DNA from 2 places in the Lysinibacillus sp. UBA6686 genome. Region 2 is predicted to be linked to the other one. Evidence: riboswitches for the same ligand, from Rfam matches in the RefSeq annotation. Region 2 holds a riboswitch; the other holds the start of a gene.
The links. A riboswitch is a leader RNA that binds a small molecule or an ion and turns the genes downstream of it on or off. The one in region 2 is predicted to bind cyclic di-GMP.
Positions count from the first base shown of each region.

Region 1: linked by a shared signal. The riboswitch ahead of B2R82_RS16265 (amidase) and the one ahead of B2R82_RS10320 (methyl-accepting chemotaxis protein) in region 2 are both predicted to bind cyclic di-GMP.

Region 1 is NZ_DKJS01000061.1:76,771-98,086, forward strand. It holds gene miaB (tRNA (N6-isopentenyl adenosine(37)-C2)-methylthiotransferase MiaB) at 1-389, shown strand, start outside; gene B2R82_RS16190 (RicAFT regulatory complex protein RicA family protein) at 390-827, shown strand; gene B2R82_RS16195 (thiamine pyrophosphate-dependent dehydrogenase E1 component subunit alpha) at 1,513-2,529, shown strand; gene B2R82_RS16200 (alpha-ketoacid dehydrogenase subunit beta) at 2,529-3,512, shown strand; gene B2R82_RS16205 (dihydrolipoamide acetyltransferase family protein) at 3,721-5,067, shown strand; gene B2R82_RS16210 (methylmalonyl-CoA mutase family protein) at 5,189-6,892, shown strand; gene scpA (methylmalonyl-CoA mutase) at 6,889-9,042, shown strand; gene meaB (methylmalonyl Co-A mutase-associated GTPase MeaB) at 9,042-10,133, shown strand; gene B2R82_RS16225 (BrxA/BrxB family bacilliredoxin) at 10,309-10,749, shown strand; gene B2R82_RS16230 (aromatic acid exporter family protein) at 10,976-11,953, shown strand; gene prli42 (stressosome-associated protein Prli42) at 11,974-12,069, opposite strand; gene mce (methylmalonyl-CoA epimerase) at 12,195-12,608, shown strand; gene B2R82_RS16245 (acyl-CoA carboxylase subunit beta) at 12,614-14,161, shown strand; gene B2R82_RS16250 (hypothetical protein) at 14,300-15,253, shown strand; gene B2R82_RS16255 (M20/M25/M40 family metallo-hydrolase) at 15,419-16,534, shown strand; gene B2R82_RS16260 (chemotaxis protein CheW) at 16,561-17,049, shown strand; cyclic di-GMP riboswitch class I at 17,185-17,272, shown strand; gene B2R82_RS16265 (amidase) at 17,316-18,203, shown strand; gene B2R82_RS16270 (hypothetical protein) at 18,182-18,313, shown strand; gene B2R82_RS16275 (Rpn family recombination-promoting nuclease/putative transposase) at 18,547-19,503, shown strand; gene nspC (carboxynorspermidine decarboxylase) at 19,612-20,751, opposite strand; gene B2R82_RS16285 (saccharopine dehydrogenase family protein) at 20,748-21,316, opposite strand, start outside.
Region 2 is NZ_DKJS01000041.1:20,148-29,863, reverse strand. It holds gene B2R82_RS10335 (hypothetical protein) at 1-203, opposite strand, end outside; gene B2R82_RS10330 (sodium:solute symporter family protein) at 404-1,891, opposite strand; gene B2R82_RS10325 (SDR family NAD(P)-dependent oxidoreductase) at 1,917-2,669, opposite strand; gene B2R82_RS10320 (methyl-accepting chemotaxis protein) at 2,659-4,410, opposite strand; cyclic di-GMP riboswitch class I at 4,515-4,600, opposite strand; gene B2R82_RS10315 (hypothetical protein) at 4,814-5,008, opposite strand; gene B2R82_RS10310 (DUF1456 family protein) at 5,224-5,718, opposite strand; gene B2R82_RS10305 (alpha/beta-type small acid-soluble spore protein) at 5,906-6,103, shown strand; gene B2R82_RS10300 (serine protease) at 6,272-7,630, opposite strand; gene B2R82_RS10295 (methyl-accepting chemotaxis protein) at 7,850-8,947, opposite strand; gene B2R82_RS10290 (hypothetical protein) at 8,989-9,702, opposite strand.

The DNA of each region.
Region 1 (21,316 bases), on a different contig from region 2:
TTTCCTTATACCGTGAAGTTGGCTTTGAATCAGCCTTTACGTACATTTATTCTCCTCGTGAGGGTACACCTGCTGCAAAAATGGTGGATAATGTACCTGAGGAAGTGAAAAAACAGCGTCTTCAACGATTAAATGAGGTTGTAGCGGAATATTCTCGCAAATCATTAGAGGGCTTGAAGGGTCAGATAGTAGAAGTATTGGTCGAAGGGACAAGTAAAAGACGCGAGGATGTACTAGCCGGCTATACGCGTAAAAATCGCCTTGTCAACTTTAAAGCACCAGCGCATTTAATTGGTCAATTAGTAAATGTAAAAATAATTGAGGCTTCCTCGTATTCATTAAGTGGTGAATTTGTTGAAGTCGTAAAAAATGAAAAGGTGGAAATATAAATGACACAAATTTTATATACAAAAGATGATTTAATTAAGAAATCTCATGAAATTGCACATATGATTGCCAATACGCCAGAAGTTGAATTTTTCAAAAAGGCTGAAGCACAAATTAATGAAAACCAGCATGTACGTGAGCGTATTGCAAGCTTAAAGAGCTTACAAAAGCAAGCTGTTAACTTCCAGCACTTAGGAAAAGAAAAAGCGCTGAAATTGATTGAAGATAAAATTGCAAAAATTGAAGAAGAAATTAATGCGATTCCAGTTGTTCAGCAATTTAAGGAATCTCAAGGCGATGTTAACGATTTACTACAATTAGTTTCAAACACAATCGCTAACAATGTGACAAATGAGATTATACGTTCAACAGGCGGCGATGTACTTCGCGGAGAAACAGGCTCATATGTAGCTAATACAAAACCAGGCAGCTGCTCATAAATATAATTATCCAGAAATGCACTAGCTTAATATCGGTATAGCATAGCTCGAATGATTTTATTCGGGCTATTTTTTATTTTTTTCAGCAGATTACTTCCACCTCTATAGGCGGCGAGTTGAATGTGGTTTTCTATACAGTGATTGTACAAACGCCTGCTGAAATAGAGGAACTCAGGCTAAGATCTTCACATCCTGTGAAAACGCCTGAGTGACCAACATCATGTTGGCCCAAAGCCCCTGACAGATGACACGGAATTTGAGAGGATTTTTTCGAGCGAGCTCGACAATTACGCTGGGGCGTAATTGATGCTTTCTTTCTATGGCAATAACCGTAAATCCCCAATCTTCAAGTCATTTAGATAAAATTCTATGAAAAAGGAATGTTATCTTCTATTTAACTTCTTTCAGCAGAAGTCTCCCACCTCTATAGGTGGTGAGATGAATGCGAATTTAAGCTACTTTTCAGAGGATGTCCAAACACCCGCTGAAATAGAGGAACTCAGGCTAAGATCTTCACATCCTGTGAAAACGCCTGAGTGACCAACATCGTGTTGGCCCAAAGCCTCCGGCGGATGCAATTATGCCAAGGCATAATTGATAATTTATCATTTCATAACTAAAGTATTATCGTGTGAGAGGATAACATGCTTTAGTTATTTCTTTACAATGCGAAAGGGGTGTTCGTATGCAAGATGTTCAAATCAAGCATGAAGATTTAGGTTTATCAAATGAAGATGTCCTTGCAATGTTCGAAACGATGTTAATGGCAAGAAGATTAGATGAGCGTATGTGGTTATTAAACCGTTCAGGTAAAATTCCCTTTGTTATTTCTTGTCAGGGGCAAGAGGCAGCACAAGTTGGAGCAGCCTTTGCACTCGATAAAGAGAAGGATTATATTGCACCATATTATCGTGACATGGGTGTTGTTTTACATTTTGGTATGACACCAAGAGAGTTGATGCTGTCTGCATTTGCCAAAGCAGAAGATCCAAACTCTGGTGGTCGTCAAATGCCAGGTCATTTTGGTCAAAAGAAAAATCGTATTTTAACGGGATCATCTCCTGTTACAACGCAAGTTCCACATGCAGTGGGCGTTGCTCTTGCAGGACGGCTACAAAAAGAAGATTTTGTTTCTTTCGTTACGCTTGGTGAAGGTTCTTCTAACCAAGGGGATTTCCATGAAGGAGCGAATTTTGCAGGTGTTCATAAGCTTCCCGTCATTATAATGGTAGAAAATAATCAATATGCAATTTCTGTACCAGTTGAACGTCAATTAGGCTGTGCGAAAGTATCAGATCGTGGTATTGGCTATGGTATGCCAGGTGTTACGGTTGATGGCAAATGCCCATTACAAGTCTATAAAGTGGTGAAAGAGGCTGCAGACCGTGCGCGTACTGGTGAAGGTCCAAGTTTAATAGAAACTGTAACATACCGTCTAACGGCTCACTCCTCCGATGATGATGATCGTCAATACCGTACGGCTGAAGATATAGCAGAAGGAAAGTCTAAGGATCCTATTTTACTATTTGAAAAGTATCTTATGGATATGGGTGTAATGTCAGAGAAACTACGTTCAGAAATCGAGGAACGTGTGATGGCTGAAGTAAATGAGGCTACGGATTATGCAGAGGCTGCACCGTATGCCACACCGGAACATGCTTTGAAATACGTGTATGCACCAGTGGACGGAGGTGACGTGTAATGGCAGTGATGTCTTATATTGATGCGATTACATTAGCGATGAAGGAAGAAATGGAACGTGATGAGCGTGTTTTCATTTTAGGAGAGGATGTTGGTCGTAAGGGCGGAGTATTTAAAGCAACTACTGGCTTGTACGATCAATTTGGTGAATATCGTGTACTTGATACGCCTCTTGCAGAAAGTGCTATAGCCGGTGTTGGTATAGGAGCTGCGATGTATGGTATGCGCCCAATTGCCGAAATGCAGTTCGCGGATTTTATTATGCCTGCTGTGAACCAAATCGTCTCTGAGGCAGCAAAAATTCGTTACCGTTCAAATAATGACTGGTCTTGTCCGATGGTAATACGTGCCCCGTTTGGTGGGGGTATACATGGAGCACTCTATCATTCCCAATCTGTAGAGGCACTTTTTGCAGGAACGCCAGGATTGAAAATTGTTATTCCATCTACACCCTATGATGCTAAAGGTCTATTAAAAGCAGCTATTCGTGATGAAGACCCTGTGTTATTTTTTGAGCATAAACGTGCATATCGTTTGATTAAAGGTGAAGTGCCTGCGGATGATTACACATTACCAATTGGTAAAGCGGATGTTAAACGTGAGGGAGATGACATTACGGTCATTACGTACGGTTTAGCTGTACATTTTGCATTACAAGCTGCAGAGCGACTAGCAGCAGATGGTATTTCTGCACATATTCTAGATCTTCGTACTGTATATCCACTAGATAAGGAAGCAATTATTGAGGCTGCAAGTAAAACAGGAAAAGTGTTACTGGTAACAGAGGATAATAAAGAAGGTAGTATCATGAGCGAGGTGGCGGCCATCATCGCTGAGCATTGTTTATTTGATCTTGATGCACCAATTCAACGCCTTGCAGGACCAGATATTCCGGCAATGCCTTATGCTCCAACAATGGAAAAGTATTTTATGATAAATCCTGATAAAGTAGAGCGTGCGATGCGTGAACTAGCTGCCTTCTAAATAGAAGGCGCTTCTCACAAATTGAAAAAGTATTTAGTGAAAATCTTTGATTAGTGAGTGCTACAAATACTTATTGTAAAAGGAAAAGCCTCAGTCGAATAGTCCGTTTTGAGAACTGTTTTTCTACAGTGTCCTGTCAGCTATTCATTCTAAAATGGTTTGTCACATATAAATACGGCTAGGCTTAAATGGATGGGAGGAATAGATGATGGCGATTCAAAATATCACAATGCCACAGCTCGGTGAAAGTGTAACAGAAGGAACAATTGAAAAATGGCTTGTTAAGCCTGGTGATACAGTAAAAAAATATGACCCGCTAGCAGAAGTTGCTACAGATAAAGTAAATGCAGAAATTCCTTCATCTTTTGAAGGTGTTATTACAGAGTTGCTTGCAGAGGAAGGCCAAACGTTACCAGTAGGTGCAATCGTTTGCTCTATTGAAATTGCCGGTGACAGCGAGCTACCACCTCCACCTCCAACGAAGAAATCAGCAGTTAGTACAGCGATTTTAAATGCAGGTGTACAAAGAAAACAAGAAACACAACAAGCTACGACAGCTACGGTAGCACCACCAAAACCAGTAAGGCAGGATAAAGCTCGCTATTCACCAGCAGTTCTTCGACTTGCACAGGAGCATGATATTGCACTCGAGCAAGTTACAGGAACAGGCGAAGGAGGACGTATTACAAGAAAAGACCTTCTTGCCTTAATTGAAGCGGGAGCTGTGCCAACTACACAGGCTGAAACACCTTCTGTTGCTGATACTCCTGTACAACACTCAGTTCCTGCTGTAGCAAATGAAACTGCACAGAACGATATGAAGCCAGTCACACCTACACAGCCTTTGCAAGCAGGGGATATTGAAATACCTGTAACGAAAGTGCGTCGTGCAATCGCCAATAATATGGTAAGAAGTGTTCATGAAGTCCCACATGCATGGATGATGATGGAAGTGGATGTAACGGATTTAGTCACTTATCGAGACAGTATAAAGACAGAGTTTAAACAAAAAGAAGGCTTTAATATTACGTATTTTGCCTTCTTTGTGAAGGCAGTTGCACAAGCATTAAAAGAGTTCCCAATGATGAATTCTATGTGGGCAGAGGATAAAATTATTCAGAAGCATGACATTAATATTTCTATTGCCGTCGCAACTGACGATGCCTTATTTGTCCCTGTTATAAAACACGCTGATGAAAAATCAATTAAAGGGATTGCGAGGGAAATTAATGAGCTCGCTGTCAAAGTACGTGCTGGAAAATTGTCAATGGATGATATCAAAGGTGGAACTTTTACGGTCAATAATACGGGTGCATTCGGCTCTATGCAGTCGATGGGCATCATCAATTATCCACAAGCAGCAATTTTGCAGGTGGAAAGTATTGTAAAAAAACCAGTTGTTTTACCGGGTGGCATGTTTGCTGCACGTGATATTGTGAATTTATGTTTATCATTAGATCACCGCGTTTTAGACGGACTTGTTTGTGGTAAATTCCTAAATAGAGTAAAAGAAATACTCGAAAATACAAATAAATCTTCGACGTCAGTCTACTGATGACTACTCGGAAACCTGTTGTATAACGGTTTCCGAATTTTTTTTTGCTTTTCGAGTCGCAATTTGTCATGTAGAATAACAAATAGAAACTACTAAGGGGGGAAGCTGATTAAGCGTCCGCATGTCAAACAACATGAAAAATATTGAATTTGAAAAGCCGTCCTATTCAGAATGGCAAGATGCAGCAATCAAGGCTTTAAAAGGGAAACCATTCGAGTCTCTTTTAACGAAAACAAGTGAAGGTATTACATTAGAACCTCTTTACACACAAGAAAGTTTAGTAGCAAAACTTGGTGAAGAACTTGATAAACAAGTTGCCACAATCCGTTCCCTACAAAATAGTCAAGTCTTTAAAGTGGCACAGCAAGTTTATGCTGACACAGGCGAAGCATTTTTTGCTCAGCTAGATGATAGTTTAGCGCGTGGAAACGAAGTAGTAACAATCGATAGCCGTGTTAATTTTGAATGGACTGCAGAAATAGTAGCAAAATTAGCGACTTATTTCTCAGAATATTCGTTTAAAATTACAGTTGAAAATTCAAATGACCCATTATTAGCAGTATTCGACAACATTGCCATTGAACAACGAGAAGCTACCACAGGTTTCATCATTTCAAAAAACCCTATCACTTTAACTGATTTTCCGAACGTGCGCTCAATCGGTGCAGATATTACGATTTATCACAATCAAGGAGCAAATGCTGTCCAAGAATTAGCATATGCACTTGCGTTTGCGGCTAAATATGCAGAGCAAGAAGAAAGCTTTGAAGCCTTTGCAAAGCGATTTTATGTAACTTTTGCCATTGATACACAGTTCTTTACAGAGATTGCTAAACTTCGTGCTTTTAAAGTACTTTGGAAAGCGTTCTCATCTGCTTATGGTATAGAAAAAAATATTAAAATTCCAACACTTGCAGAAACTTCATTAAGAAGCTTCTCAAAATTAGATGTTTATGTAAACCTACTACGTGCAGCAAATGAAGCGCTTTCTGGCTTAATTGGTGGTGCAGACTTCTTTACTGTTCATCCACATGATGCATTAACAAAGCCAACTGATCAATCAATTCGTATTGCACGTAATGTATCTTTAGTTTTAAAAGAAGAAACAAATGTGTTAAAAGTAACTGACCCAGCTGGAGGTTCATATTTCATTGAGTCATTGACAGCTGATTTTGTGAAAGAAGCTTGGGCATTATTCTTAGATATTGAAGCTGCTGGGGGCATTGATGCTTATATTGCCTCAGGAAAGCTAGTAGAAGAATTAGAGCAATCATACCAAGCTCGTATTAAAGCTACACAAACACGAAAGCAATCTCTAATTGGTACGAATATTTATGCAAATCCAGCAGATGTGCTTGAGAGTGAAACGAATCCTCTATTTGCAGATATTAAGCGAATTGCTATACCTTTCGAGCAATTACGAGCAGACATGACGGCTGCTAATGTGAAAACAGGAATCTTAGCATTAGGTACATTAAAAAGCTCGAAACCACGTGCTGATTTTGTATCTGGTTTCTTAAATACAGTAGGTTTAGTACCAGAAAAAAGTGAACCAATCGCAACGGCTGAAGAAGCAGTGGCTTGGTTAAATACTACAGAAGCAACCTATGTGGTGATTGCTGGCAATGATGACGATACAAAAGAATTAGTACCAGCGATTCTAGCGGGTAAACCTGCTAATGTGCTTGTTGATGTTGCAGGTAAATATAAAGACGAAGAAGAAGCTTGGTTAGCAGATGGCTTAAACGGCTTTATTTTCGCAGGACAGAACATCATTGAAAAATTAAATTCAGTGTTCGCTAGCATGAAGGAGGTCCAACGATGAGCAAGCCAAATTTTAGTGCAGTTGAAATCGAAAAAGTTTTAGCAACAGAAGCACCTCAAGCGTCAGAAGAAAAATTCATGACAAATGAAGGGATCGAAATTAAAGATATATACACAAAAAAAGATATTAAAGAGGCAAAGCATTTAAATGATGTAGCAGGTATTGCGCCAAATACGCGTGGTCCATACCCTACGATGTATGTAGCTCGTCCTTGGACTGTTCGCCAATATGCCGGTTTCTCAACAGCTGAAGAATCCAATGCATTCTACAAACGTAATCTAGCAATGGGTCAAAAAGGACTATCTGTTGCCTTTGACTTAGCTACTCACCGTGGCTATGACTCCGATCATCCACGCGTAACTGGGGATGTTGGTAAAGCTGGGGTTGCCATTGATTCTGTCGAAGATATGAAAATTCTATTCGACCAAATTCCTTTAGATCAGATGTCCGTGTCAATGACAATGAATGGTGCGGTATTACCAGTATTGGCATTCTATATCGTTGCAGCTGAAGAGCAGGGGGTAACACCTGACAAGCTTGCAGGTACGATTCAAAACGATATTTTAAAAGAATACATGGTTCGTAATACTTACATTTACCCACCAGCAATGTCTATGAAAATTATTGCGGATATTTTCGAATATACAGCGAAATTTATGCCAAAATTTAACTCTATTTCGATCTCTGGTTACCATATTCAAGAAGCCGGAGCAACTAACGACATCGAGCTTGCTTATACATTAGCAGATGGTCTTGAGTATGTTCGTACGGGATTGAAAGCTGGCATCGATATTGATGCCTTTGCCCCGCGTTTATCGTTCTTCTGGGCAATCGGTATGAATTATTATATGGAAGTTGCAAAAATGCGTGCTGCTCGTCGTATTTGGGCGCAAATGATGTCTACGTTCAATCCGAAAAATCCAAAGACATTAGCACTTCGTACACATTCACAAACATCTGGCTGGTCTTTAACAGAGCAAGATCCATTTAATAACGTAACACGTACATTAATTGAGGCTAATGCATCCTCAATGGGTCATACACAATCTCTTCACACAAATGCACTTGATGAGGCGATTGCTCTTCCAACAGACTTCTCTGCTCGTATTGCACGTAATACACAGTTATTCTTACAGGAAGAAACGGCTATGACGAAAGTGATTGATCCATGGGGTGGTTCATACTATGTGGAGAAATTAACGGAGGAAATTACAAAATCCGCATGGGCATTAATCGAAGAGATCGAAGAACTAGGTGGAATGGCGAAAGCGATTGAAACAGGTCTTCCAAAAATGAAAGTTGAGGAAGCTGCGGCAAAACGACAGGCAAAAATTGACTCTAAATCTGAAACAATTGTTGGTGTCAATAAGTATCGTCTAGAAAAAGAAGAGCCTATTGATATTCTCGACATTGATAACACATTAGTGCGTCAAAAACAAATTGAGCGATTAGAATCAATGCGCGCAGCTCGTAATGAAGAGGAAGTACAAAAACATCTTGCTCGACTAACAAAGGCTGCAGAAGAAGGCGGAGAAAACTTATTAGCAGTAGCGGTTGATGCAGCGCGTGCTCGTGCGTCTTTAGGGGAAATTTCAGATGCAATTGAAGTTGTCTCTGGCCGTCATAAAGCAATCATCCGTTCCATTTCTGGTGTTTACTCTGCGAACTTCTCTGATGAGGAGCAGATTCTTGAAGTAAAACAAATGACAGACGAATTCCTTGAAAATGAAGGTCGCCGTCCACGTATTTTAGTAGCAAAAATGGGGCAAGATGGTCATGATCGTGGTGCCAAAGTTATCGCAACAGGTTATGCTGACTTAGGTTTTGACGTAGATATTTCTCCACTATTTATGACACCAGAGGAAACAGCTCAAATGGCGGTTGAAAATGACGTACATTGTATTGGTGTTTCCTCTTTAGCAGCAGGACACAAAACTTTAGTTCCTGCACTGGTATCTGAGCTAACAAAGCTAGGTCGTGAAGATATTATCATTATTGTTGGCGGTGTTATTCCAGCACAGGATTATGAATTCCTTTATGAAGCTGGCGCCGTAGCAATCTTTGGACCAGGTACAGTTATCCCTGTATCGGCCATTAAAATTATTGAAGAAATCTACAAACGCTTAGGGTATGAGGAAGTGTCTAAGTAATGGACAAAAACAAAGAGATGCAGGAAAGTGCACTATTTGTCATGGATGGAGTAGCAGCATCTCACGATGGTATGCAATATGGTGTACCAAAAAAATTCCGAAAGAAAAAAGCTGACAAAATTGACATACAGGCACTTGCCCGTGAGGTAATGGCAGGTTCCCGTACTCAATTATCAAAGGCGATAACACTCATTGAAAGCTCAAATGCCGTGCATAAAGCACAGGCACAAGAGCTTTTACAGGAGCTTCTACCACATACAGGAAATAGTGTTCGTATAGGCATTACAGGCGTTCCTGGTGCTGGAAAAAGCTCATTTATTGAGGCTTTCGGAACGATGCTTTGTGAGATGGGGATGAAGGTTGCAGTGCTAGCGATTGATCCAAGTTCCTCACTATCTGGAGGGAGTATTTTAGGTGACAAAACACGTATGGAGGAGCTAGTTAAGAAGCCGAACGCATTTGTTCGACCATCTCCTTCAGCTGGTACCCTAGGGGGTGTCCATAAAAAAACACGTGAAACAATGCTAGTTTGTGAAGCTGCTGGCTATGATGTTATTTTAATTGAAACTGTTGGTGTTGGACAAAGTGAAACATATGTCCGTGGTATGGTTGACTTCTTCCTGTTGCTAGTATTAACAGGAGCTGGTGACGAGCTACAAGGCATGAAAAAGGGCATTATGGAATTAGCAGACGCCATCGTAGTGCACAAGGCAGATGGTGATAATGTACGTTTAGCCAAAAAGACTGTATCTGAGTATAAGCAAATTTTGCATTTCTTACAGCCAGCTACGCCAGGGTGGATGTCTACTGCTATGCCGGTTAGTTCATGGGAAAAACGCGGTCTCGACAAAGTATGGGATACAATCGGAGAATTTAGGCAAACCGTCGAAGCAAATAATTACTGGTCGATTAGACGTCAAAATCAAACCAAGGATTGGTTCCAATCAATGATTACTGACCATTTAATTGATGCGTTTTATGGTAATCCAGAACGCAAGGCACAAGTACAACTGTTAGAAAGCCAAATTTTAAATGGACAGCTAACAGTAACACAAGGTGTAGATCGTTTATTTAGCGATAATCAATCATAGCTATAAACTGTTGTATCTTCATTTAGCAAAAGTGTTAGTAGTGGAAGTATAGAAACCAATGCGAAATTACTGAGCAAGTAGGTGCACAAAATCACCACTAACTGCTATGATAGGAGATGTATTAGTGTCAGTCTAAAGTCTAAGGTGACACGAACTTGAAAGGAGCTATCGCTATATGAATATGGATTACGATTTATTTATGCAAGAAATTTCAAAAACAGCACGTGCGGAAATTGAGGCTGCTGGTTATGAACAGCTATGCACACCAGAAGCTGTTGAAGAGGCGTTTGCTCGTCCAGGTACTACATTAGTCATGGTCAATTCAGTATGTGGCTGTGCAGGAGGTATTGCTCGTCCGGCAGCAGCACAAAGTGTTCATTACGATAAACGTCCAGATCATCTTGTTACAGTTTTTGCTGGTCAAGATAAAGAGGCAACGGCAGCTGCTCGTTATCACTTCGGAGAAGATCACTTACCATCCTCTCCATCATTTATTCTGTTAAAGGATGGACAAGTGGTAGCTGAAGTTGGGCGCTATGAAATTGAAGGTCATGATCCAATGTCTGTTGTAACAAATTTACAAGCAAACTTTGAAGAATACTGTGATGAGCTTTAATACTATTCATTAATTAATTTGATAAGATGAACGCCCCGCAGCAACATCACTAGTTGCGGGGACTGTTTCTTATCAATAATAGTAGATAATTGGTGCATTCTACTGTAATAATAGCAAAAATATATTTGGAATTTTTTAAATATTAGCTAAATGATTTACCTCAAAAATTGAATTGATTTGATGAATAGAATAAGTGAAGAGTAATGGAGGATGGGAGGCAGTCGACTTGAAGAAGTTTTCAATCGGCTATCGTACATTAAAAACGGCAACTGGTGCAGCCATTGCAATAGCCATTGCCCAGTATTTCGAATTAGCTTCTTATGCATCTGCAGGTATTTTAACAATACTTTGTGTACAACCAACGAAGAAAAAATCCCTTCATGCTGCTTATACACGATTTGTTGCAAGTATTATCGGTATGCTTTATGCCTTTCTAAGCTTTGAGTTATTTTCATATCACCCACTTACACTAGCAGGGATGCTCATTATTTTTATCCCCACAATTGTATCATTGAAGGTAGCAGACGGCTTTGTCTCAAGTGCAGTAATTATTATGCATATTTATGCTGCTGAAAAATTCTCGTGGACATTGGTTTCAAATGAATTTGCTTTAATGGCAATTGGTTATGGAACGGGAATAGCAATTAATATGTATATGCCAGATATACAAAAGGAATTAAATTACTATCGAGTTAAAATTGAGGAGCTATATAGTAAAATTTTTTTAGAAATTGCTAATTATTTAAGAGAAGGCGATACACTGTGGGATGGGCAAGAAATAATTGAAGCTATTACAGCTTTAAATAATGCGAAATCACTAGCCTTTAAAGATGTTGAAAATCACTTTATGAGACGAAAAAATGATTACTATGTTTATTTTGATATGCGTGAACAGCAGCTCGAAATTATTGAAAGAGTACTCCCGAAAATAACAGCCCTACCTGTTATAGTACAAGAGGCGACGATAGTGGCTGACTTTGTTCAAGATCTTGCTGAGCATGTTCATTCAGGAAATACGGCTAGTCATTTTAGAGAGAAGCTAGAGCAGGTGAGGCGAGATTTTGCCCAATTACCACTACCACAAAATCACGAGCAATTTTTAGCACAAGCGGCACTGTATCAATTTATGGAGGAAATGGACCGATATTTAGAAATTAAACAATCTTTCAAGGGGTTGAAGGTAAAGAAAGAGCGCCCGCAGTAATGCGGACGCCTAGCTTTTCATTACACTAACATAGATAAGCCGAATGCTAGAGATGAAATTATCATGATTGCGACCATCGTATAAACGACGATTTTTTGAAATTTTTTATTACTCATATGCTCGTTCGCTCCTTCTTTTCTTATAAATAGTTTAGCAAATCTGAAAAATTTCTCAAGTAGTAGAGTTTTGACAAAAAAGTCTGTAAAATAGAGTATGTACCATAACAGAAGGAGATGTCACCATGGAGAAAGTAGATCATATTGGGATTGCGGTGCGTGATCTTGATGAACGCATTACATATTATACAGAAACTTTAGGCTTAAAGCTGTTAAAAGTAGAAGAGGTTGAATCTCAACAGGTTCGCGTTGCATTTATAGACGCTGGCAATGTAAAAATCGAATTGCTGGAACCCATGAGTGAAAAAAGTACCATTCATGGATATATCGAAAAACGTGGGGAAGGTATTCACCATGTAGCTTTCGGTGTGACAGGGATTCGTGAGCGTATGTCAGAGCTTCGTGAAAAAGGTGTACGTCTTTTATCAGAAGAGCCAGGACCAGGCGCTGGTGGTGCAGAGGTAGCCTTCATGCATCCTAAATCATCTTTCGGTGTGTTATATGAATTATGCGATAAAAGTGGAAAAGGGGATAAGTGATTAGTATGGATATGTTCGACAAAATTAATGAGTTATATGACCGTAAGACGGTAATTGAACTTGGTGGTGGCTATGAGCGCATCGACAAGCAACATGAAAAAGGTAAACTAACTGCTCGTGAGCGCATTGAATTATTGCTGGACGAAGGTACATTTTTTGAAATCAACCCATTCATTACACATCGTACAGTTGACTTCGGTATGGACAAGATGGAAGGACCTGGTGATGGTGTAGTTACTGGTTTCGGTAAAATTAACGGACGTCCTGTTTACTTATTCTCTCAAGATTTTACTGTATTTGGTGGAGCATTGGGTGAAATGCATGCGAAAAAAATGGCCACAGTAATGGATCTTGCTGCGAAAAACGGCACGCCATTCATTGGTATTAATGATTCAGGTGGTGCACGTATTCAAGAAGGCGTCCTTTCACTTGATGGATACGGTCATATTTTCTATCGCAATGCCATCTACTCTGGCGTAATCCCACAAATTTCAGTAATTATGGGACCATGTGCTGGTGGAGCAGTTTATTCTCCCGCAATCACAGACTTTATCTTAATGGTTGACAAAACATCTCAAATGTTCATAACAGGTCCTAAAGTAATTGAAACAGTAACAGGTGAAAAAATCTCTGCAGAAGACTTAGGTGGTTCAAAAGTAAACAACGCTGTAAGTGGTAATGCACACTTCCGCGCACCATCTGAAGAAGAAGCGATTGATCAAATTAAAAAACTATTAAGCTATCTTCCACAAAATAATAAGGAAAAAGCGCCACGTCAGGCACGTCCAGAAGGTGACGACTACCGTCCTGAAATCGTGGATACTGTGCCAATTGAAACAACTCGCCCTTATGACGTACGGAGAGTGGTTGAGCAAGTAGTGGACGAAGGTTCATTTATGGAAGTTCACTCAGAATTTGCGAAAAACGTAGTAGTAGGTTTTGCACGTATCGCAGGTGAGTCTGTTGGTCTAGTTTGTAACCAACCAAAAGTACTTGCTGGTGGACTAGATATCGATTCTTCTGACAAAGCAGCTCGTTTCATCCGTACTTGTGATGCATACAATGTTCCAATCATCACTTTTGAAGACGTTTCTGGCTTCTTCCCAGGCGTTAAGCAAGAGCATGGTGGAATCATCCGTCATGGAGCAAAAATTCTTTATGCATACTCAGAAGCAACTGTACCGAAAATTACAGTTATTTTACGTAAGGCTTATGGCGGTGCTTATGTTGCGCTTAACTCAAAATCAATTGGGGCTGACCTTGTATTTGCTTGGCCAAACGCTGAAATCGCTGTTATGGGTGCAGCAGGTGCCGCGAATATTATCTTTGCGCGCGAGATTGCAAAATCTGACGATCCAGAAGCAACACGTGCAGCGAAAATTGAAGAATACAAAGAAAAGTTCGCAAACCCATATGTTGCAGCATCTCGCGGTATGGTAGATGATGTCATTGATCCACGTGATACACGTATTAAGCTAATTCAAGGTTTAGACATGCTTTCAAATAAACATGAATCACGCCCAGAGAAAAAACACGGAAATATTCCACTATAAAATTTGTACAAGCCCAGCAGCCATTTGCTGGGCTTTCCTGTTGGCACAAAAAAATTGACGAAAAATGATAAAAGATGACAGATAATTGAAACATTTACTCTTTTCATCCGTACAAATAGATAAGAGGAGTTGAGATGAATGGAATGGAAACAATTACAAAATGAACAGGAAATCATACATGCACAATTAAGAAATGTTAGTAGATTAAATGAGCAAAAACGATTAATTGAAAATCAACTTGAGCGTGCACAACAGGACATTTACAAACATTCTATAGCACTCAATCACATTCGAACGAAACTTGATAAATTAGAAGGCTTTTCGTTTATGAATATGATTCGTACGTGGACGGGGCAGCAAGATGAACTACGAGCAGAGAAAATTGATAAAGCAGCCGTTCTTGAATTAAAAATAAATGAAGCAAAGAAAATGCAGGAAGATTTAACAATCGATTTAGCACAAGCTGAGTCAAAACTTACTCAAATTAATGAACAACATTTACAAGAAGCTTTAAACAAGCTGAATGCTAAAAAGAAGGGCTACCTACAAATACATGAGCCAGAGCAAGCAAAAAAATTAGAGCAATTAGCCCATGAAGAAATAGTAACGAAGCAATTAATTATAGAAATGAAGGAGGCTGAAGAGGCTGGTGAAAATGCATTAACAATGCTTGGGCAAGCGGCTGCTTCTCTACATTCCGCTAATGGTTTTTCAACATGGGATACGTTTTTGGGAGGGGGACTTATTGCTACACATTTGAAGCATGATGCACTAAATCAGTCTGAAAATTATCTTCACGATGCTCAAATTGCTTTACAGCGATTTCATAATGAGCTTCTGGACATCCATGATTTATCAACGAAATCATTACATGTTGAAACAGATGGCTTTGTCAAATTTGCAGACTACTTCTTTGATGATATTTTCTCAGCCTGGTCAGTTCACTCCAAAATATCAACTGCTAGGGAGCAAGTGTCTCGTGTGCAAGATGATGTACATAATACAATTTGGCGTTTACAGGATAAGCATCATAAAGCGGTTGAATATCTTCAGTTACTTGAACGTGAAAAAGATGCTATCTTCCAACTATAAGAAGCTTGTGGAAAGGGATAAACTCCCTCTTTCACGAGCTTTTTATTTCCTTCCAAAAATTAGTCTCGAACTGCTAGTGAATTATTTCAACTCCTCTAACGTTGTGCTAAAATAATACATATACTATAACGTGGTAATACACGTAAACTAAGGGAGTCTTACAACATGACAAGTCGTTTAGTAGAAGAGTTTTTCGAGCTCGTACAAATTGATTCAGAAACAAAATATGAGCATTTGATTGCGCCGGTTTTAATGGACAAATTAACAGCGCTTGGTTTTACAGTAGAACAGGATGATGCCCATACACGAAATGGACATGGAGCAGGCAATATATTGGCTACTTTAAAAGGTTCTTTAGATGTTGAACCAATTTATTTTACTTCTCATATGGATACAGTTGTACCAGGTAAAGGGATTAAGCCATCTTTACGAGAGGATGGGTATATCGTGTCAGATGGTACTACAATTTTGGGCGCTGATGATAAAGCTGGGCTTGCAGCATTACTAGAAATGGTGAAACGTTTAAAAGAGCAAAATATTGAGCATGGAGATATTGAATTTATCATCACTGCGGGTGAAGAAAGTGGACTTGTTGGGGCAAAAGAGTTAGATGCATCCAAAATTAAAGCAAAATACGGCTTTGCAGTGGATAGTGATGGCAAAGTGGGTGGAATTGTTACAGCGGCACCATATCAAGCAAAAGTCTTCGCCAAAATTATTGGCAAAACTGCTCACGCTGGTGTAGCTCCAGAAAAAGGAGTATCAGCGATTACAGTGGCTGCAAAATGTATTGCAAAGATGAAGCTAGGACGTTTAGATGAAGAAACTACAGCAAATATTGGTCGTTTTGAGGGTGGTCAGGCTACGAATATTGTATGTGATGAAGTGAATATTCTTGCAGAGGCTCGTTCAATTGATAAAATGAAGCTCGATGCTCAAACGAAGCATATGCAGGAGACATTTGAACAAATCTCAGCATCACTTGGAGCACGTGCTGAAGTAGAAGTAAAGCTTATGTATCCAGGATTCCGAGTAACTGAAACAGATAAAGTCGTTCAAGTCGCAATGGCAGCAGCACGTAACATTGATCGCACACCGACCCTAGGGATTTCTGGAGGAGGTTCAGATGCAAATGTAATTGCAGGCTTTGGCATCCCTACAGTCAACCTTTCTGTTGGCTACGAAGATATTCATACAACAAATGAAAAAATCCCAGTAGAAGAATTAGAAAAATTAGCAGATTTACTAGTTGAAATTGTCAAAGAATCTGCAAAAAAATAACAGCAGAAATTGAAGGATGTGACCGCATGGAAAGTGTAAAGGCAGTAGTTTTTGCTTGTGGAACTGAAGAGTATGCAGTGCCTGTGGAACAAGCAATTTCAATTGAAAAATTAGAGCATGTAACACCGATTCCTCATTTACCTAATTATCTTCTAGGCTTCACAAGAATTCGTGGTGAGCTTATCCCAGTGCTTGATTTTGAACGTATTCTATATAATCGTTCTTCAAATGCTGTAACAGCACGTATTATAGTATTGAATACAGATGTTGTGAATTATGGATTACTTGTAACGGAAGCCCGTGAAATTCTAGATTTTGACACGTCTGTTTTACAGCAGATGGGACTTGTCAACTATTCAAAAACACGTTATTTTACAGCAGTGGCAAACCTGGAAAATCGTATGATTACCTATGTGGACCCAAAAATACTAGTCAATTCACTAGAAGGAATTCGTGAAATTATTAATTACTTGCATAAAATGCTGGAAAATGAACAAGAAAACGTAGATGCTTGAAGGCACTACGTTTTTTATTTTTAATAGTAAAAATAACCCGTTTGAATATGATTTTATTCCTCCTTATTAATGATTAGTATGCATTTTTCCTACAGACATTTTTATTTTTACCATGTATGATAAGGAAAAGAAAACAACTGTAAAAGGCAAACTTGTCGAAAGAGAAGGACGCAAAGCCATGAGTCTAAACACTATTTTAGTGCATGATTGTCAGGTTACCAGGTTCTGTTCTAGGAGCTCTGGCAAATAGAATGGAGCTGTAAGACATGAAAAGTTGTTCTTTATTAACAGTAACTATTGTTATTTTTGTTACAATTGCCAGTACGTTTGGACTATCATTTGGAAAGGTAGACGCAGTGACCGTGGAAGATAAGGCTACTTGGTTATGGGATACTTCAAGGATTATTGAGGATGAGGCAGGAGTACTTTCGTTTTTAGAGAACAAGCAGGTAAACAAACTGTATTTACAGATTAATATGGATATAGTAAGTGCCGACTATAAGCGTTTTATTAGTCATGCAACTGCAAGGGGTATCAAAATATATGCATTGGACGGAGCGCCAGATTGGGTATCTAAAGATGGCTATAAAATGCAGGATCAGTTGTTTGATTGGTTACATACATATAATAAAAATGCTGAAGTGACAGAGCGATTTTCAGGCGTTCATCTCGATATAGAGCCATACTTAAATAGTGGATGGAGCTATAATCAACCACAATCAATTGAATCCTATCAAGCACTTCTTACAAGAGCCAAAAAGGAAACCAAGCAATTACAATTACCTTTGGAAGCAGATATGCCGTTCTGGTTTGACGAAATTAAATACAACAATCAATTTGGAAAAGGATTACTTGCTGAATGGGTGATAAATCAAGTAGAGAGCGTTTCTATTATGGCTTATCGAAATACAGCAAAAGATATTATTAAAATTGTACAACATGAAGTAGCCTATGCCAAAAAAGTTAATAAATCCATTGTTATTAGTGTTGAAACAGGTGCATTAGATGATAATCAAAATATTACTTTTTATGATAATGGTGAAGCCTATATGAATAAGCAACTAGCACTTGTTCAACGTCACTATGTGAAAAAAACAAGCTATCAAGGGGTTGCCATTCATCATGTTGATAGTTGGATGAATATGCAGCCATAGTAGAGCAAAGTACACTTGATACTTATATTAATTATGCTAACAAACGTAGAGGGCTAGAACCTCTACTTTTTTTATGGGAATATGGGATTAAACGTCCAAATGGCTTCTAGAATATTTTTGTCGTATAGAATTTTGTTCCTTCAGAATTCGCAATGCGTTGCTCAGACCAGTAAATCAATATGCTGAAAAACTATACATAATAAAAAACGCACATTGACAAATCGATGTGTCATTTTTCTATCAAATGTAAAAGGATTACTAACAGCATAGGTGCATTAGCTATAGATATAGGAGGATATGTAAAGACATGCTATAATAATAGAAAAGAACAGGGCTGATGTGAATGAGTAAAAAGGCATTGCAACGAATCCCTCTTTCAAAGTTATTGGATTTAAAAGTAGATTTTGCGTTTAAACAGCTTTTTGGCAGTGAGCGCAACAAACATATAACTATAGTCTTTCTGAATGCCATTTTACAACGTACAGGTCGGGCAACTATTACAGAAGCAATGTTTTTAAATCAAGAGTTAGGTGGTGAATATCAAGACGATAAACAATCACGACTTGATATTGTAGTGAAAACGCAAGCAGGAGAGCTGATTAATATTGAAATGCAGCTTTCCACTCAGCAGGATATGTTTAAACGGTCGATGTTTTATTGGTCACGATTATTTACAACCCAGCTACAAAAAGGACTAGGGTATCATACACTACGCCCCACTATAACTATCAATATTTGCCATTTTACATTATTTGAAGAAATCGTCCATTATCATAGTACCTATCATTTATATGAAGATGCGTTACTTCAACGCTTAAGATCAAAAGACGATGTATTAGAAATTCACTTTATTGAAATGGACAAGTTTCTACATGCCTGGTTTAACCAAACATTAAACGCTCTGGACGATATTTTAGTTAGATGGTTATTATTACTTGGCATGGTAGATGCTCGTAAGCAAAAAACATATGATGATATTTATCTAGAATTGGAGGCATTAACAATGAAAGACGAAAACTTGCAACAAGCACTAAGTGCATGGGAAGAGTTAAGCCAAACACCTGAAACAATTATTGCCTACCAGTCTCGTTTAAAGTACATGATTGATGAAGTAGCTAAACTAGAGGATGCTAAATATCATGCACAACAAGAAGGAATAGAGAAAGGAATAGAGAAAGGAATTAAAGCGGTGGCAAAAAATATGATTGCATCAGGTTACGATAATGAACAAATTATGCAATTAACTAGCTTAACTGTAGAGGAAGTATTACAGTTAAGAACTGAAATCGAAGTTGAATGATGTAAAACACTAAGACTACTTTTCAAGAGCCAGGAGAAAGGTAGTCCTTTTAAAACCTAAGAAGATAATAAAACACCTCCAATTTTAGCTGGAGGTGTTTGACATTTTTTAAGAAAGTCGGCCACTATAGTCTTCAAATTTAAATTCACGAATGACTTTAATGCCCTCTTCATCATTGTAAGAAACGATTGAAGGTAAGTTGACGCCGTTAAACATATGGTTTTTCACCATTGAATAATGGGCCATATCTGTAAATACAAGACGGTCACCTGGTTTTAGTGGCTGCTCAAATGAATAATCGCCAATTACATCACCAGCAAGACATGTAAGTCCACCTAGGCGATATGTGTGGGCTAATTCATTCGCTTGACCAGAACCAATAATCATTGGACGGTATGGCATTTCAAGTACGTCAGGCATATGACATGTTGCTGATGTATCTAGAATAGCAAGATCCATCCCATTTTCTTGGATATCAAGGACTGTAGCTACCAAATAACCAGTATTAAGGGCTACTGCTTCACCTGGCTCTAAATACACAAGCAGGTTATACTTTTCTTGCACATAATTAATGATATTCACAAGCTTCTCTACATCATAATCTTCACGTGTAATATGGTGGCCACCACCGAAGTTCAACCATTTCATTTGGTGTAAAACATCACCAAACTTTTCTTCTACTACTTCAATAATACGCTCTAACGTATCTGAATTTTGTTCACACATCGCATGGAAGTGTAAGCCATCGATGCCGTCAAGTTGGGATTTATCGAAGTTAGCCAAAGTTGTGCCAAGACGGGAATTCGTATAACAAGGATCATAAAGAGCTGTTTCAATTTCAGAGTACTCAGGATTCACACGAATACCACATTCAATTGTTTTACCAGCAGATTTCACTTTATCCTTGAACTGAGCCCATTGGTTAAATGAGTTAAACACGATGTGATCCACATAGCCTAGAAGCTCGTCCATTTCATGCTCAATATAAGCAGGAGCATAAACGTGAACTTCTTTGCCCATTTTTTCATAGCCAAGACGTGCTTCATGCAGTGAGCTGGCTGTAATGCCTGCTAAATATTCTCCTACTAAAGGGAATGTTGAATGCATAGAAAAACCTTTAAGGGCTAGTAAAATGCGGCAGCCTGTACGATCTTGAATTGATTTTAAAAGCTCAAGATTTTGTGTTAATAATCGCTCATCCACTACATAAGAAGGGGATGGAACTTTTGAAAAATCAATTGGTTTCATCGGCTTAATTCCTTTGCATCTAAATCAAGGTCAAGTAATTCTGGGTTATGGCTTTCTTGCCATGGTAGACCCCATTTATTTAATGCATCCATGAATGGATCTGGATTGAAATCTTCTACATTCCAAACACCTGGTTTGCGCCATTCACCGTTCATCACAAGCATTGCACCAATCATAGCTGGTACGCCAGTTGTATAAGAAATCGCTTGCGAACCAACTTCGTTATAACATTCTTCATGGTCACATACGTTGTATACATAGTACGTTTTTTCTTTGCCATCTTTAAGACCACGAATAATACAACCGATATTTGTTTTACCTTTTGTACGTGGTCCAAGAGAAGCTGGATCTGGTAATACAGCTTTAAGGAAATGGATTGGCTGAATCATTTGACCTTCAAATTCGATCGGTTCGATTGATGTCATGCCAACGTTTTCTAATACTTTTAAGTGTGTTAAGTATTTTTCAGAGAACGTCATCCAGAAGCGGATTTGTTTTAAACCTTTGATATTTTTCGCAAGTGATTCAAGCTCTTCATGGTATAGAAGGTAAATATCTTTTGGTC
Region 2 (9,716 bases):
GCCAGCACCTCTCGCTCACTTGCCTCTCTCATATCTTCTAACCATTTTAAATAACTATTACGCTCTTTCAAGTAGTGTATACTTCCGACAATTATTAGAACTGAGCCTATAAGAAAATACAGCCTATTAAATAGAATTGATTCAACTGCATTTGCTAGTAATAAATAGATAATTCCTAGAAAAAAGACAAAAAAGGTTTTCACCTATATCCCACCCTCAAGAAGAAAATGATAGAACAATTACAACCATATATAGTAGAAATTCTATTCTATTCATGACCTTTTCATTCTTAAATATCAAGGGTATTTTAAGATAGAAGTAATAAAAATAGCCAACCTAAAAAAGATGATGGCTGCGCAATACAGACATCATCTTCTTATAAAGTTGCCTAAAATTTTTTAAATTACTTCATTAACTCTTCCTTGCTTCCGACATCATCTAGGCTCTTATCTTGTTCTATCCTGTGCATTTCAAGTACATGCTGTGTAGGAGGAATAAGTAAGCTCACTACAACAATGGTGATGCCTGTAATCACAACACCTGAGAAAACAGGAGCCTGCCATAACTCATTCAATAAGCCTAAGAAACCTTCAGATTGGATATTGAGGCTCGGGACATGTGTCAATGATGTAACGATATAGTATACCAGCCCTACTGAAATACTTGCCCAAACTGCTGGCGTACTTACTCGCTTCCAGAATGGTCCTAAAACTATTGGCCAAAAAATTGTTACGAATATAATGTCCCACGCTAAATACGCTAAATCGATTACTTTTTGGAAGCTCAATGCGAGCACTAAGCCTAGTAAAGCACTTGCAAGAATAATAGCACGGGAAAATCTTAATAGCTTTTTAGGATCGGGGTTACGGTTAATAAAATCTAAATAAATATTTTTTGTTACAATTCCAGAAGTGGCAACATAGCATGCAGCTACCGTTGACATCCCCATAGCAGCCATTGCCGTTAGGAAAATTGCTGCTAATAATGGAGGGAAATACCCTTGTGCAAATGTAAGCATTAATGTTTCTGGATTTGAACTATCAGGATAAATGGTCTTGAATGCCTCTCCTAACATTCCTGGAATCCAACTAATTGCAATAATAATGGACCCTGCAATAATCATACTACGCTGTGCTACTTTCGGGCTTTTGGCAGCAGCTACCCTTTGCCCTAAATCCACTGCTGGAATGTCGCCAAGTGCTAGCACAAGATAAAGGGTCCAAAACTCTGCCCCAGCCTTTTCGAATAATGTACTGATATTCCACCATTCAGGATTGAATGTAACATCTGGATAATAGAACAAAATGAAAATCGTAATTCCTAAGATTCCTGCTACTGCAAGAGCACCCTGTACAATTTCCGTATAGGCAACTGCCCATAGCCCACCAATCACTGAATAAAGAGCCGTTAGGGATACAAATAGTAATGCAGCAGGCACAAAATCAATTTGTAAAAGCTGCTGAATAATATATGTTCCACCCACAGTTAGTGCAGCCGCATTAAAGACCCCAAAGGCTATTGCCATCACGACTCCTGTATATGCACCTAGCTTCTTACTTCCATATCGTAGTCCATAGTAATCTGCTAATGTCCAACCCTTCAATCTTCGTAGTGGCTTTGTCCAGATAAGTGCCCCAAGAATCATACAGGTGCCTAAGCCGCCCATTGTTGCTGAGCCTTCAAAACCTCCACTTGTATAGCCTGAACCAACAGCAGCAAAAAAGAAGGGTGCTGCTAATAAGGCGGCAACTAAGCTTCCTGTTACGACAGATAACGGCATGCTCCATCCAGCAACAATTAAATCCTCGGCAGTATTTACACGCTTATAGCCTTTATAGCCAATATAATAAATAAAAATTAAGTATAAGCTAAAGATGATTATATTTAACATAAGTATGGCTCCTTAGTTTTTCGCTTTATCCGTTCATAACAACCCCACCATTAGGCGTTAAAAGCTGTCCTGTATAGAAATTAGCATTTTCTGAGGCTAAAAATAATACACTCTTTGCAATTTCCTCCGGTTGTGCTAATCGTTTTAAAGGATATTTAGCAGACTCCTCCTCTACGTAGTTGTCACCAAATTCCTTAAGAATATCAGTAAATGTGCCACTAGGAGCTACTGCATTGACTAAAATAGAAGGAGCTAATTCTCTTGCTAAAGCTTTTGTAAAGGCGTTAATTCCACCTTTTGCAGCCGAATAATGCGTAAACTCTTCACAGCCTAAACTACCAATATCAGAAGAGATATTAATAATTTTTCCACTGTTTTGTTCCTTCATTCTTTTTGCTGCTTCACGACAATTATAGAAGCAGCCATATAAATGTACCTTAATCATTTTATCCCATTGCTCGTCAGTCAAATCTGTAATGCTTGAAGCCTGAGCAAATCCGGCGTTATTGACAAGAATATCAATTGCGCCTAAATGTGTATCCATATATTGATACATGTCTTGCACTTGCTGAGAATTCGATACATCCGCATTAAATTTAATTGCCTGAACACCAAACTTTTCTGCTTGTGCACGAACTTCTTCTGCTTCCCTGTCATCCCCAATATAGTTTATTAAGAGATTAGCACCGTGTTCCGCAAAGCCTAATGCGATAGCTCTGCCAATGCCTTTACTTGAACCAGTTACAAGAACATTTTTTCCTTTAAAATTAATTTCCATAATGATCATTCTCCAATTTGAATTTCGATACGAGTGCCTGCAATTCTTCTGCTGTTTTTCCTAACGAAGAAGATGCCTCTTTTACTTCCTGCATTGCTGTCAATTGGTCTTGTGTTGCTGTTGAAACATTTGATGAGAATTCCGAAGACTGCTCTGCTGATTGTTTAATGTTATTTACAGATGCAGCGACTTCCTCAGATGAAGCAGATATTTGCTGAGATGCAGCCGAAATTTCACGAATTTGGCTTGCTACCTCCTCAGACGAAGTGAGAATTTCCTTAAAGATTTCTCCTACCTCATTGGTAAATTCCATCCCAGCCTTTACATCCTCTTTCCCCTTCTCCATAACCGTAATAGAAGCGTTTGAATCAGCTTGAATTGTACTAATCAAATTGTAAATTTCAGTAGCAGATTGTGATGATTGCTCAGCTAAACTTCTTACCTCATCAGCCACCACCGCAAAGCCCTTTCCGTGCTCTCCAGCTCTTGCTGCCTCAATAGCGGCATTCAATGCTAATAAATTTGTTTGATCGGCGATAGCTGTAATAAGGCTAACAATATCGCTAATTTTTTTCGTATTAGAATGTAATCCATTGATGGTTGTGCCTATTTGTTCCACAGAGCCATTAATTAGCTCCATCTGTGTAATTACTTGCTGAACAACTTGATTCCCACGTTCGGAAGCTTGGGATGCAGCAATAGATGATTCAGCTGCTGTATTAGCAGAGTCTGCAATTTGCTGAATGCCTGTCGCTGTTTCTTCCATTGCAGCTGCTGTTTCTTCTGTCATCACCATAGAAGCCTCAGCATTTTGTGTAATTTGTCTCATATCCTGAGCAATATTTGTAGAACTGTTATATGTCTCCCCTGCATGCACAGTAAGCTGATTAGCTGCAGAAGATACATTGTTTGATGTATTTCTTATGTTTAAAATGATATGTTGCAAATTGGACACCATCTTATGTATAGATTCAGATAAATTTCCAATTTCATCCTTCGTAATTTCTAAATCAACATTCATCAATTCACCATTTGCCACCTGATTGGCTACATTTACTACCTTCTTTAATGGCTTTAATAAACGATCAATAATTATGTAAACTAAAATTAATAAAATGACAATACCAATAACAGCAATCACAATCTGTTTAGTAACACTTTTTTTAATAATGGTGTTAATGTAATCCGCAGAATAATCAATACCCAATAATGCTATTAGCTGCCCGTTATCATCCTTAATAGGACTAAAAACCGTTCTCCATGAACCATACGGATCCTGGAAAATATCAGTTACCTCTGTACTGTTATTTTTAATAGCCAATTTAGCTGTTTCTACATGCTCATCTGCTAAATCCTTAAAAATTTCACCTGCTTCATACACATCATTTAAATTGGTCGTATAACCTATAGGATTGACGCCACCCTCATCCTTGACATCCCATATGTAGCTCCAGCTCATAATTCCTTGTTCCTCTTGGATCTTATCAAGCTGCTTTTGAACTTTTGTAAATTTAGCGTTGGTTTCCCCTTTTTCGGTCAATAAAGCTTTAATTTCATCACTATCAAGATTCATGGCTGTTAATAACCCAACACTTTTTAACTCTTGCTCTAAATCTACAGTCATTCGATTGTTTAATTCTCTAATACTTTGTGTAGTAATCACTGTTATTAGAAGTAAAACAATAATGCTAACTGTTAGTAAAAGTTTGTTTTTTAATGAAGCATTTTTTAAGAACTTCATTACTACTTCCCCCTTATCGAATTTTTTATAAAAAATAACCTATTTCAAAAAAGAAATAGGCAACAAAGAATATAACTAGCATTATATGTACTTAACTAGCAATCTTTTGCAACCCAGCCATCATAGCATTTATTGCCTTAGACCTGTAGCTTTGCGTCCCTACTTTTCAGTAGATTTGCCTATCTTTTTCCTCCTCAAATTAACACAATGGGTAAAAGTAGTCAATGGAACCATTTTAAATTACGCATTTCTTAATACTTTTTTACCATCAATTAACAAACAATAGAATGATTAGAATAACATACGAACACATAAAAAGAGCAGCTACAAGTATTTAAAATTGTAGCTACTCCTATATTTTTATATTCACTTACCCCTAAGTGTTTATTCCTATTAAAGTAAACTATACGTTGTGTGTCATAAGTAAGACTGTTGGTATAAAAGATAAAACAAACATACATAAATACCATACTGATGTACGACGTAATGAAAAACGAACCTGTTTTTTCTCTGCATAAAAGATGTCTAATATAATTGCAACAATGAGTGGCGTACTAACACATGCAATAGCAACTAATAAGATGTCAAAATAAACCATAAAAGCACCCCTCTGTTCGTAAACATTTATTTTCCCCGTTTGTGACAACTTTGTGTCATCTAAAGTGTACACAATTCCGTCACATTTTGTCAACTAAATTTTAAAAAGAAAATCGTGATTTTCATAGTATATTTGCAACATTTTAGAGCTATTTACGTAAGATTACCTATTAAAAGAGCAGCTACAAAATAATAGCTGCTCTTTTAAATATCCATTTATTCTCTATATTTATTTGTCAATCCTCTTAAAAAATTTCTCACGAATCGATCGCCACATTCCTTATAGTTGCGATGACTTGGATTTCTTAAAATGGCACCTAATTCACCTTTCGAAACATTAACACCGCCATCATATAAAATATCCAACATATCCTCACTTGTTAATGCTAAAGCAATTTTTACTTTCTTTAATAGCATATTATTAGGACTTTCTTTTCCTGAAATCAGTTGTGCTCCCTCAGCTTGTCCAGGCTTAGATGGCTGTGGTCCTCGCTTAAATGTGATGAGCCCATTTAAGAAAGCCTCAAGCATTTTATTATTACATTTGATGTATTCTTCTGGTGCTTCTTCCTCATCATTAACTTTAATAAGCATGTTCAAAACTTCATCTTTTGTAAAATCCATGCCGCCTAGCTTAAAAATTTTAACCATATCTGTATTTTTGATATCTAATGCATATCTTAAACGAATTAAAATATCATTATTCGTCATTTAAAAACCTCCATTTACTTAGAAAAAACATTTAATTAAGTTTCACTTTATTATAGCAGAGACATTCACATTTTTAGCTACCTTTCCACAAAGTTACTTTACAATAGTAATTAGAATATGCATTTTCCTAAGTTAAATGTATGAATCGCTCACTCTCGACCATTCTAATCACAAGGAGGTGAGCAAAATGGCTATTCGTAGTTCCAATAAACTTCAAGTACCTGGTGTACAAGAAGCTGTTGATCAATTAAAGTATGAAATTGCACAAGAATTTAATGTACAGTTAGGGCCTGAAGCCTCTTCTCGCGCAAACGGCTCAGTCGGAGGCGAAATAACAAAACGCCTCGTGGAAATGGCTGAAAAACGTTCAAAAGGTTTATTATAATAACATAAAAAAGAACGAATCCCTTTTGATTGGAATTCGTTCTTTCGTATTTTATTATCAATTAATTTTTTCTTCGCCTTAAGTTTTTTTGAATAAGTTCATTATAGTTTACTCTTCTTGAGGGTAACATCTATTATTGGATTTTATGAAATAGCAATGGATTAATCGTTAACTCGGTAATTCAATAAAATTTTGAGCAAATTGATAGATTAAATGAGCAGGTACAGCTAAGTTAAGATTCTGACCATCATTAAAGCCTGCTGTAATCAACCCTACTAGTCTTCCTTGCATATCCAGTAAAGCGCCCCCTGAACTTCCGTTTGAAATGGCCGCCGTAAATTGAATCATAGACATACCTCGAATATCCCGAAACCCAGAAACAATACCATCAGAAACGGAATTAAATAATCCTAGAGGACTGCCAATAGCAACGATCTTCTGTCCTCGAACTAATGGACCTTCAACTTTAACAGGTAAAGGCTTGCTTACTCTATCTACCTTCAGAATGGCTAAATCATGCACATCATGATATTTTACAAACTGATGTGTTATATATTCGTTCTTATCGTTCTCATATAGTACAGAATAATATTCCCCACCACTCACAACATGCAGGTTTGTTAAAATATACCCATCTTGATGAAGAACGACACCAGAACCAAAGCACAACACCTCATGATCCGCTCCAAACGTTTTAATCATTACAACAGATGTGGCTAAAGAAGCTAACTGCTCATAGCTACACTCTTCCGCCGTTTTATTCTGAACCGGAAGTGTTATTGTTTGTTGAGATGGTATACTCTTTTTAGGTTGAGGCTTTGGTATTACCACTTCCTTTTCATAGAAGCCACAACACTTATATAAAGTAGATGATGCTGCTATGATTGGAAGCAAATTTGGAATGTCTTCTTTAGGATTCATGTAACAGATATCACAGCCAAGTGTCGATAAGAAATATAAGAATAATAATTCATGCTGTGTAATGCTACCAACAAAAACAATTTTCTGCACTGTTTGGTTATCTTCAGAAAAAATTTGAGGCAAATAATAATCCATCCAGTATAAAAATTTTACTACAAAATTTTTTAATAAAGTTTCATTGGCGTTTGGCTGATTTTCTTTATACATTTGGATAATTTCTTTAAAGCTAATTTTTTTTGTCCATTCAAGATGATCCTTCTGTAATTTACCACATAAAGGTGTCTCGTAAAGTAACGCAGGGTTATTAACCACGACTTGCCAATTCCCCCAAAGCTCTGAAAATTTATCTACATCTTTTTTATTGGTGATGACCTCAAGCTTATGTAATCGTAAATAAAGCACACTTTGCTTTTTAGCATAAAAATACTCATCCATTTTTAAAATATCTTCCCTATAAAGATCGACTGAATCAGATATACCGATATATCGTATAAAAACAACTTCCTTTGTAAGGGAGTTACTGTAATGAATGTTTTCCATAAACTCCTGAAGAGGATTGGCTGGCTTTTTATATTTAATTTTTAAAGGTCTAGTTGTCACAATCATATCCTTCCATCTCCTATAGCACGTATATTTAGCACTTATATACAATTCGCTTATACTCCTCTAAATCCTTTATTCAATTACATGAAAAAGAACGAATTCCTCCCAGAATTCGTTCTTGCTTAACTTCCCTTTGGCCTGTTTTCTTGTGGAAGTGACATATCTCCATTTGTTGATTAAAACATTTAAGGATAACTTCCTCTTTCGTATTTTTGCGGCACCTTAAACAGCTCTAGCTTCTTCCGTTTCAACACCACGATTTAAAGAAAAAAGGATTTTTTCTGCATCCTTTTTTAATTTTACAAGTTGCTCTGCTTCTTGAACTAGTTTTTCCATTGTATTTAACTCTTCATCGCTAATTCCAACTAACTCTTCAAACATTTCAACAGACTCTCGCGAAATAAAAGAAATATCCTTCATAGCTGCCACAATTTGAAGTGAGCTTGAAGATAATTCTTCTGTACTTGCTGATGAATTCGCATTATTTTCAGCAATAATTTTTGTTGTATCTACAATTTTTTCGAACATTTCTCCTATTTCAAGAATTTTCGTATTTGTTTGTTCAAATTCTTCTGTTCCTTGCTTCATCGAGATTACGACTTTGTTCGTCTCATCTTGAATATTTTTGACAATATTTGAAACTTCATCAGCTGACTGACGCGATTGTTCTGCTAATTTGCGAACTTCATCAGCAACTACAGCAAAACCTTTACCATGTTCACCTGCACGTGCTGCTTCGATAGCTGCATTCAATGCTAATAGATTGATTTGCTCGGAAATTCCTGTAATTACTTTTACAATGTTTCCAATCTCGTATGATTTTTCTCCAAGTGTATTGATTGCATCAAATGTCGTATTAATCGTTTGATTAAATTGCTCCATTTTCACCAGTGAATCTTTTAACTTAACGTTACCCTCTTGCGTTAATTCTAACGTCGTATTCGATTGTTCTGAAATTTGGTTTGATCTTATAGACAGTTCTTCAATAGCTACTGTAATGTCTTCGATAGAAGTAGAGCTCTCTTCGGTAGCAACTAGTTGCTTTTTTAATCCTTTACCGACTTCGTCAATAGCGGCCCTTACAGTATCAGCCTTTTCAGTTGCGTATTCCCCATGTTCAAAAAGAGTTTCACCTTTTTCATTGATCTTTTTTGCGAATTTAAAAAATTGTTCACCTATTTGACCTGTTGATAAATCGTTTAGTCCATTTTGTCCCTCATTATTTAACTGGGCATGACGTTTAAGTGAAAAATAGAGGTAAGCAAAATACAAAGATGTACATATTAAAACTACAATAATCCCTAGCATAATGGCTTCCATGAAAATATCTCCTATTCTACTAACGTATTAGTGATGAAATTTTATAGTTCTTTTACAATGATGTAAATTCCATCTGCTACAGTTGATGGAATACTGCTTAGATGTTCGTTGCTTTCATATTTATGAACAATAAAGTTTCCTTCTATGTCTACATATTTTGTCAGGTCATGATACTTCTCCATTAAACGCAATGACTTTGGATTTGTCGCTTCAGCTAATACTAATTTTAAGCCTTCTTCTTTTGCTCTTTTTACTAATATATCGCCTAAGCCTTGTACAATATCATGACGATTATGTTCAGCAATTACACCTAATAAAAATAAATGTAGTACCTCTCCGTCTTCCATATCTTTTCCATGACGTTTTTTATAATCTTTTAAGAAACGTTCATCAATATCCTCTAAAACATGCATGACTATGTTCATATTAGAAAATGTACCTTCAAAAATATCCTCTTCCATAATTTCAAGGACATTCGTATCTCCAACTAGTGCGCCTACGACTTTTTGCTCTTTATCTAGTGCAATAGCACAATATCCTTGATGAACATTTGCTTCAATATATTCCTTTGTAAATTGATAGAAATCTTCGTATGGGAGTTGTAAGGCGTACCCGATAATCGGCTCTTGCACCCATTTACCAGCAACTTCTACTCCAATAAATGTTTTTGCTAAACATTCTGCTGCCTGTTCAATTAAATCTGTTTGGTCCTTTGTAAGGATTTCATATGTATATAATTCTTGAACTGTTTGCATCCTAAATTCCTCTT